DNA from 4 places in the Pelotomaculum sp. PtaB.Bin117 genome. Region 4 is predicted to be linked to each of the others. Evidence: riboswitches for the same ligand, from Rfam matches in the RefSeq annotation. Region 4 holds a riboswitch; each other region holds the start of a gene.
The links. Region 4 has a riboswitch for cyclic di-AMP ahead of kamA (lysine 2,3-aminomutase). Riboswitches for the same ligand answer to the same signal wherever they lie in the genome.
Positions count from the first base shown of each region.

Region 1: it holds a riboswitch for cyclic di-AMP, as region 4 does, so the genes downstream of both, A4E54_RS11095 (cell wall hydrolase) here and kamA (lysine 2,3-aminomutase) in region 4, are expected to answer to the same signal.
Region 2: it holds a riboswitch for cyclic di-AMP, as region 4 does, so the genes downstream of both, A4E54_RS15905 (polar amino acid ABC transporter ATP-binding protein) here and kamA (lysine 2,3-aminomutase) in region 4, are expected to answer to the same signal.
Region 3: it holds a riboswitch for cyclic di-AMP, as region 4 does, so the genes downstream of both, A4E54_RS01855 (CAP domain-containing protein) here and kamA (lysine 2,3-aminomutase) in region 4, are expected to answer to the same signal.

Region 1 is NZ_MVQM01000151.1:18,409-20,610, forward strand. It holds gene A4E54_RS11095 (cell wall hydrolase) at 186-992, opposite strand; cyclic di-AMP (ydaO/yuaA leader) riboswitch at 993-1,162, opposite strand; gene A4E54_RS11100 (DUF2512 family protein) at 1,222-1,593, opposite strand; gene A4E54_RS11105 (zinc-ribbon domain-containing protein) at 1,658-2,038, opposite strand; gene A4E54_RS11110 (ribonuclease HI family protein) at 2,161-2,202, opposite strand, start outside.
Region 2 is NZ_MVQM01000130.1:761-2,962, reverse strand. It holds gene A4E54_RS09160 (quaternary amine ABC transporter ATP-binding protein) at 1-1,134, opposite strand, end outside; partial or broken gene A4E54_RS15905 (polar amino acid ABC transporter ATP-binding protein) at 1,195-1,305, opposite strand; cyclic di-AMP (ydaO/yuaA leader) riboswitch at 1,544-1,677, opposite strand; gene A4E54_RS09155 (GGDEF domain-containing protein) at 1,729-2,202, opposite strand, start outside.
Region 3 is NZ_MVQM01000036.1:3,457-5,658, reverse strand. It holds gene A4E54_RS01860 (ATP-dependent Clp protease proteolytic subunit) at 1-68, opposite strand, end outside; gene A4E54_RS01855 (CAP domain-containing protein) at 408-1,061, opposite strand; cyclic di-AMP (ydaO/yuaA leader) riboswitch at 1,074-1,248, opposite strand; gene A4E54_RS01850 (response regulator transcription factor) at 1,673-2,202, shown strand, end outside.
Region 4 is NZ_MVQM01000118.1:6,713-8,914, reverse strand. It holds gene kamA (lysine 2,3-aminomutase) at 1-1,050, opposite strand, end outside; cyclic di-AMP (ydaO/yuaA leader) riboswitch at 1,178-1,313, opposite strand; gene A4E54_RS08085 (ATP-binding protein) at 1,463-2,202, opposite strand, start outside.

The DNA.
Region 1 (2,202 bases), on a different contig from region 4:
ATTATTTGTAGTAAAATCAGTATATGTCAAACTATCGCAAATTGTCAATTGCGGTGCAAGAAGTAAAAACCCTCAGAATTATTGACTGCCGGCCAGTCGCAAACAAAAAAATAAGGCCCGTAAAACAGACCTTATTTGGCATGGGTGTTAGCTATTAAAGTACTGATAAGGATAAAACACTGTTGTTAATAAGTAAAAACAACATCTCCAATAACCGCGCTCACAGGCCTGGACCACAGCCAGCTATTACTGACCTTACTCCCGGCAAAGAAATAAAGCGCTCCGTTGCTCGGGTCTTCCCCGTTCAACGCATCCTTAGCCGCCTGAATGGATTGGTAACTTGCCGGTTTGTCAATCCATCCGTTCATGACCGGTTCGAACTGGTAGGTACCATTATCATATTGATAAATAATATCTTCTATCGTTTTTGGAAATTCAGAGCTGTACAACCGGTTCAACACCACAGCCCCAACCGCGACTTTTCCCGCATACGATTCGCCGTCAGCCTCAGCCGTAATTAAACGGGCCAAAAGGTCGACCTCCGCCGACGACGGCCTCTGGAAATAGCCTCCCCGGCTTACTCCGGACGCGGTATTTCTTACAGGGGCGCCGGAGGACCCGGGAATTGCCAGAACCATACCCGCGCAAATCGTGGTATCGCTCAGGCCGTTGGCCAGCATGATATCCTGATAGCTCACCCCGTACCTTTGGGCAATCAAATAAAGGCTGTCTCCCTCCGTGACGCTGTAATTAGAACTATCACTGCCGTAGTCACTTTCCGGAATATAAATCTGCTGCCCCGGGAAAATAAAAGAATCCTGAATTCCATTGGCCTCCTTCAGGGAATCCAAAGAGACGCCGTAATCCACGCTGATAGAATAAAGGCTCTCTCCGGGCGATACATTGTGAATAGCGGCATCAGCGACGGCCGGTACTGCATACACCCCCAACAACAATAAAAAACCTGACAGAATACGACAAACAAAATGCAATAAAAACCCCTCCTTCGCCTCCGGGGTTAGCTGAAGGGTTCGGGTTGAGGGCACCCTACCTCGATCACCGCCGGTCATTTACGCCTTCCGTCCAACGGTTAATCAGGATTCACCCCAAAAAATTTTTTCCCCCGTACCCCGGTTTACCGGGGATTCGGCTTTATTTCACAATTATATCAGTCCTTAGAATATCTGGCCATATCACAAATATTAGCATTTTTTTATCCACTTAAGGCTTAATCTTCCCCTGATATAATAATCTGGCCAGATAACGGCCGTGGTAATACCATTCGCCAAGCCCAATCAGGAGGGCGATAATCATCAGGCCCGGCACCGGAGGATTGACATTTTCCACAACCCGCGTCACCTCCCAAGTCACTGCCAGGGCGATAACAGCGTCAGATACCGCAGCCAAGCGGTTTCCATATAGCGGCAAAACTATTAAATCAGCAATAATATAGGCCGCCAAAGTTAAGACCACTGCCGCGACCACAGCCGTCAAAGTGGTTGTATTAGCCGCCAACGGCAATATTAACCCTAACACGGTAACGCTCAAAAGAAATTTTGTCAAGATAGCGTTAAAATGTTTGTTTTTAAACATTAAATTCCTCCCGGAATTGATATTTTTTCAAAAAAATAACCCCTGCGGGGTTATCTCACTCGGTTTAGTCATGATCAATTACTTTAGTCCCGCAATTAAAGCAAAAATTGGCGGCGGCGGGCAGCTCCGTCTGGCACTCGGAACATATCAGCGACTTCGGCAGAAGTTTGGTTATTTGCTCTTCGAATTCAGCGATATCATCCTCCAGTGCCTTTGTAGCGTCTAGAAGACGCTTTATCTCTTCCTCAATACCTTCCTCGCCCTTATGCCGCAGATAAACCAGATTACCCAGGGCTGAAAAGTTATTTTCCATCTCCTTTTCCAACTTGCTTATCTCATACTTTAGCTTGGCCGCACCGACAAGATCACTTGATTTTTTACTAATTGTCTTAGCCCCTTCACTGATTGTCTTGGCGCTTTCGCTAACCTTTTTAAAAATCTCCATATTGGCACCTCCTCATTATTAATGGTATAAACACGTAATTCTAGACAACTCCCTTATTTTCCTTCTTTTTCTATTGCGGGTACAATTTATTTCTTCATACGATTTAATAAAAACAGGTTTAACTATGCATGATAATGATCAAGCTCACGATTGACCGCCGCATC
Region 2 (2,202 bases), on a different contig from region 4:
AATCAATTTATTTTCCTGGTTCACCACAGCCACCGGCAGTTTGCTCTCGGCAAGCACACTCAGCGTATCCTGAATAGGGACAGTCTCCAGTGCCACCGAACCCTGAGCAAGTTCGATTTCATCCAGACTCGATTTTCCGGCACTCCTGGCATCAACCGCGATATCGGCCGTAATAAGCCCTTTATAGTGCCTCTCCTTATCTACCACAAAGACACTGGACAATCCATGCTCCTTCATGATCCTTAAAGCAACACCGGGACCATCACGCAAGGTAATAAGCGGCTGCGGTTTCTTCATCACATCGCCGGCAGTCAAAATTTTACACCGTTCCACACCCCGGAAAAACTTGGCTACATAATCGTCGGCCGGATTAGTGGTAATCTCTTCCGGGGTTCCAACCTGCACCAGGGCGCCATCCCTTAAGAAAGCGATTTTGTCTCCTAGTTTCAAGGCCTCGTTTAAATCGTGGGTGATAAAAACAATGGTCTTGTTCATTTTTTGTTGGAGACTTATCAGTTCATCCTGCATTTCTTCCCGGATCAAAGGATCAAGTGCGCTGAAAGCTTCATCCATCAGGAGAATATCAGCGTCACTGGTCAACGCCCTGGCCAGCCCGACCCGCTGTTTCATTCCCCCGCTGAGTTGGGCTGGATATTTATCTTCCCAGCCCTTCAGACCGACGAGATCTAACATTTTAAGCGCTATGGCTTCCCTGTCTTTTTTGACAATCCCCTGAACTTCCAACCCGTATACCGTATTATGCAAAACGGTACGGTGAGGAAGCAAAGCAAACTGCTGGAAAACCATAGCGGTCTTTTCCTGACGGACCTTACGCAGCTCCCTCTCTTTTAACTTGGTGATATCAATACCGTCGATCACGATAGAGCCGGAACTTGGTTCAATCAGTCTGTTCAGACAGCGCAGTATCGTCGATTTTCCGCTTCCGGAAAGGCCCATCACCACAAAAATCTCGCCTTGCCTGACGGTAAAACTCACTTGATTAATTCCAACTGTCTGCCCTATTTCTCGGAATATTTCATCTTTACTTTTTCCCTGCGCCAACAAATTCAAAGCTTTTTGAGGGTGGAGATCAAAAATTTTTATTAAATTAGTTACAATAATCTTCTCGGAAATTTGATTCATATTTCCACCACATTTATACTTTTGTTTTTAAATATTTTAGTCCTTCTTTATTTACGGGCTACCGAATACCTGAACAGGAGTACCTTCCACAATCCGTCCTTTATCAATAAAAATGAACCTATCCGCAACCTCCCTGGCAAATCCCATCTCATGCATCAAGATTCATAGAATTATGCCCCCATCGGCTGCACGAAAGCCATCACATTTGCTTGTCTCGGGGTTAGCGGATGTCGGCTTCAAAGTATTCCTCACTGCCAGCACCTTGACAAATACCGCTGTCGTTAAATTAAATATCACCTCCACTCGCCGATCTTCTCCATCAAACAAAATAACCACAGAGAAGTTTCTGTGGTCCGCGAAAAATGCTTAATCTAAATAAAGGTGCGATCAAGCATGTTAATCACCTTCTCTTCCAACGCTTACGAGATTAGCTGACGGATTCGGGTCGAAAGGATTAACCCTACCGGAGAAATTTCTCCGAATTCACCCCATTGTTGGGTTTCCCGTTCCTTACGGATTCAGCGAGTTTATTTATTCATTTATAACCGATACTCAGCAAAACACAAGCTTTCTTTTGTTGCTTTCTTATTTGCTGTACTTTTTAAATAAGTCATCCAGGGCTTCCCGTAACAGAAAAGCTTCTGTTTTTTCCATCTCCTTGGCTAATTCGGAAAGCCGGTCAATCTGGGTTTTTGTAAAGTAACTGGATTTTAGAACCATGCTCTCTACTTCGGAAAGGCAAACTTTATTCTTCCCTAATTTTTTTGCCCTGAACAAGGCGCTGTCCGCCACCCGTAAAAGTTCAATGGCATTTTTGGCGTCCCTTGGCCAAGATGCGATACCGCAACTGATGGTAACGTAGATATCATCCTGTATTTCTCCGTCAGAAAAGCCGAACGTATTATCGGATAAATATCTTCTGATTTCCTCCATCTCCATCAGGCTTCGTTCGGCACCTTTACCAACAAGCAGAATCATAAATTCGTCGCCTTGCCTTGTGCTCAAATCATTTTCGGAAAGATTATTCATAAATATCGAAACAAGTTTATCTATGATTTC
Region 3 (2,202 bases), on a different contig from region 4:
TCGGGCTCAGGCGCACCAGGATCAGCGGGTATTATTTCGGAATCTAGTTTATTACCGGCAATGGTCATTTTTTCACTCCTCCCAATACTTAGGGATTACTCTAGTTCATCTCTTAGTATGCTTTGGAAAAAGGAAAAGTAACCAACATAAATTCTATAATTTTGGACAAGCGATTACCGCAACTGCAATAGTTCAATAGCCATTGTTATCCCCCCGTTACAATCAGCTTGAATATTTCTTACCTGCAAATATATCACAAAAAGTATATTCATTTAATTACTTCAGACATTTTAGCAGCAGGATATTGTGGAACGCTTTTTATATAGTGGAAAATATAAAAAGGGACTTCGCGTACGCTCGTGAAGTCCCTGCTCTTCTTCCTGGTTCCGTTATATCTAAATAACTTATTAGTTGGTAAATTCCTGCGTGAACATCATTCCATAAGGACCGCCATGGGCAATACCTACCCCTATGTGTTCATAATTGGAATTCAGAATGTTTGCCCTGTGGCCGGATGAGTTCATTAACGCCGTATGGGCCGCTCCGACGGATTGATTTGCCGCGATGTTTTCACCGGCATAGCTAAAAGAGATACCCTGTGATTTCATCATATCAAACGGTGAACCATAAGTTGGCGACTGATGACTGAAGTAATTGTTGTCGATCATATCTTGTGATTTCATACGGGCCACGTTTACCAGTCTCATGTCTACTGTGAGCGGCTGCAAATTAGTTTTTGCCCTTTCTTGATTGACAAGGTTAACCATTTGCTGCTCTTCGGCGGTTAATCCGGATGTGGAAACAGGCGCCGATGCTGCGGGAGCCGGAGTTGTAATCGGAGTCGAATTTGGCCGTGCAGCAGGTGTCGGATTCGGTTTTATTTGTTGAATTGGGTTAGCTTTCTGACTGTATATTTGATTAAAGCCCGGGAAGTTATTGAAGTTATTCATGTAAAAGCCTGTGGCGGCTTCTGCTTTTGGGCTGTTAAACATAAACAACGCCAAAGCGATCGTGAAAGTACATGCTAACAGCTTCGTAATCATTTTTGTGTTTTTAATCATTGACAAAGATATTTCCCCTTTCTTTTTGCGCCTGCGAGGTTAGCTGACGGGTTCGGTAAAAGATACCCTATCCGAAATCAAGTCACGTTTTCCTCCTTTCTTGTGACTATTCCGGGATTCACCCCATTGTGTTTGGTTCCCCCGCTCCCAGTGTGATAAATTTTCTGAGATTTGGCACGAACTATTATTTATTGGACAATCATATCCTTATTAGTACTTTTGTGCAAAACCCCCTTTGCAACGTAGATAAGCATTTATCATAAAGATTATAAGATAACTTAGAAAAAATAATGTAATTTTTGAATCATATAAGCATGGTAAAACATCCCCCGGTTCTTTATTCCAGGCGCTACTTTATGTGACAACAAGAAGAACTATTTAAACAGCCGCTTAATTACAAATTCAATTATCCCAATTGTCATCTCGACATTTTCCCGACACATTCAAGTCGTAAAATAATTACAAAAAACATAGTAATCTTAATTTAGCTAGATTCCATAAACCTCCGCTGCTATAAGTGGGGTTACCCCCGGTAAGCCCGAAGTCTGACGGAAGCTAAACGAGTTCACTCCCTGTTCAGTATTAATTCAGTATTAATGGAGAGGTGGCCTATGCAAACAGTAATGGTTGTGGAAGACGATCGTTCAATAGCCCTGTTGCTCAAAACTTATCTGGAGCATGCCGGTTTTCAGGTACCTGTTGCCTCAAGCGGGGAAGAAGCATTATCTATCTTTCCCGAAGTCAATCCCGCCTTGGTTCTGCTGGATTTGATGCTGCCCGGGAAAGACGGGTGGACTGTGCTGGATGGAATTCGACAAATAAGCAGTTGCCCTGTAATTATGGTGACGGCGCGCGGCGCTGTCGAGGACCGTCTGCATGGGTTCAATCAAGGCGCCGATGATTACATACCAAAGCCTTTTGATCCGGATGAAGTAGTAGCGCGGGTTAAAGCAGTGCTGCGGCGGCCGGTTCATCTGGTTGAGCCTGAACTGGTGCAGTTCGGAACCCTGGTGGTAAATTTTACCTCTCGTGAAGTAACTGTTAAGGGAAAAACGATTTTGCTCGCGCCGCGTCATTGGGAACTTTTAACTTTCCTGGTCCGCCACCCAAACCAGGTGTTCTCCCGGGATCAATTGCTGGA
Region 4 (2,202 bases):
CGTTCCTGTCATAGACAGCTGATAATTCGGCAAAACCGGAATCTTGCCCCCGCCTCCCGGCGCGTCGACCACGTAAGTAGGCACGGCGAAACCGGAAGTGTGCCCGATCAGCGCCTCCATGATTTCTATCCCCTTGGCTATGGGGGTGCGGAAGTGCTCAATGCCCCGGGATAGATCGCACTGGTAGAGATAGTACGGGCGCACACGGTTTTGCACGAGAAGATGCGACAGCTTTTTCATTACCTCTGAACAGTCGTTGATTCCTTTTAAAAGGACTGTCTGATTTCCCAGGGGAATACCGGCGTCAGCCAGTTTCGCCAGGGCCTGGGTGGATTCCGGCGTAAATTCGCGGGGATGGTTGAAATGAGTGTTTATCCAAATGGGGTGATATTTCTTGAGCATCTTCACAAGCTCGTTGGTGATCCGTTGCGGCAGCACCACCGGAGTGCGGGTGCCGATGCGAATTACCTGCACATGGGGGATTGCCCTGACTTTGGCGATGATTTTCTCTAGATGGGCGCAGGACAGAACAAAGGGATCTCCTCCCGACAGCAGGACATCGCGTATTTCAGGGCGGGATTTGATGTACTCAATGCCCCGGTCAATGTCAACCTCGCTGACCCGTCTGTTTTGATCGCCCACTTTGCGCTTGCGGGTGCAGTGCCGGCAGTACATGGCACACTCATTAGTAATCAAAAGAAGCACCCGGTCCGGGTAGCGGTGGGTCAATCCCGGCACGGGAGAGTCGGCGTCTTCATATAGGGGGTCGTCCATGTCGCCGCATCCATTAACTAGCTCCTGCAGATTTGGCATGCACTGCAGGCGGATGGGACATCTGGGATCTTCTTTATTGATTAATGAAGCGTAATACGGAGTAATAGACATGGGAAATACTTCGCATGCCTCTTGGATATTCAGTTCTTCGTCATGGTTCAGGTCAAAACATTTTACGAGCTCCTTTACTGAGTGAATCCGTTGCTGCATTTGCCAGCGCCAGTCTGACCAGTCCGCGTTGTTTTGGGTTCTTATAGGCAAAATATTGGTCTTCAATGCCGCACCTCCTAGTTTTCTTCTTCAATAGTAACCGGTTCTGTTGGAAAAACGTATTTTAGGAAGAATAATTAGGAAGTTAATAAAAATAAAATTGGCCGGGAATGCCCAGCCAATAAAATGCTGTCCATTCTTCCCTGTACGCCTGCGAGGTTAGCTGACGGGTTTGGGCCAAGGGCAGCCCTACCGGCCATGGCCGGATTCACCCCTAAAAATTGGTTTCCCCGTTCTTCTCCTTGGAGAAGATTCGGCGTTAACAGAACGGTTTATAATATTTACAATTATTGCTATAATAAAATTATAGCTTATTATTATCATAGAGGTCAAGCAGCTTGCGAGGTTGATAATGCCTGAATTCTGCTGCAGAATGCCTGTCATGACAACATATTCGGGCTATAACGCAATGGACGGCTTATATTTCATTAAGCGCTTTGCGCACTTGTCCGATCAAGCGCACATAGTCCAATGGTTTTGTTACAATCTGGAAGACATTCGCTTCTATAAAATGTTCATGGAAATGTTCATCTTCAGCAATGGCGAAAGTTTTCGCCTGAGGCCATGTCCGGCTGATTATCTCAATATTTTGGGGTTCGGAAATAATTTTATCCGCTATTAAGACTGCCGGACAGTAGCGCTCTTTCAACAGCAGCGCTTCACTCAAATCAGCGGCTGAAATAACGCTGAAGCCGGCGGTACGGAGCGCCTGTTCGGACGGATAGCGTAAAAGGTTGTCCGCCACGGTAACCAGCACATCAATATCGGTTGTTTTTCCATCCTGCCTGGCGTAAAACGGAAGCGTCACCTGGCAAATCGCCCCGCCGCCGGGAGCGTTTTCAATAGTTATATTGCCTCCGTGATTGTGCACAATCGCCTGAGCCACGGGCAGCCCCAGTCCCGTGCCGCGCTCTTTGGTGGTAAAAAACGGCTTGAATAAATTTCCTGAGACCTTGGCGGACAAGCCCGGCCCGTTATCCTTAATTGTTAATATTACATTGTTTCCGGATTTGGATAAGTTTAACAAAACACGACCCCGCCGCCCCGCCGCGTCTAAGGCGTTGCGGACTAAGTTCAGCACCGCCTGGGTAAACTGGCCGGGGTCCGCGTTGATCATGGGGATTTCTTCTGTTTTAATAAAAATATCTGCCTCGTAAT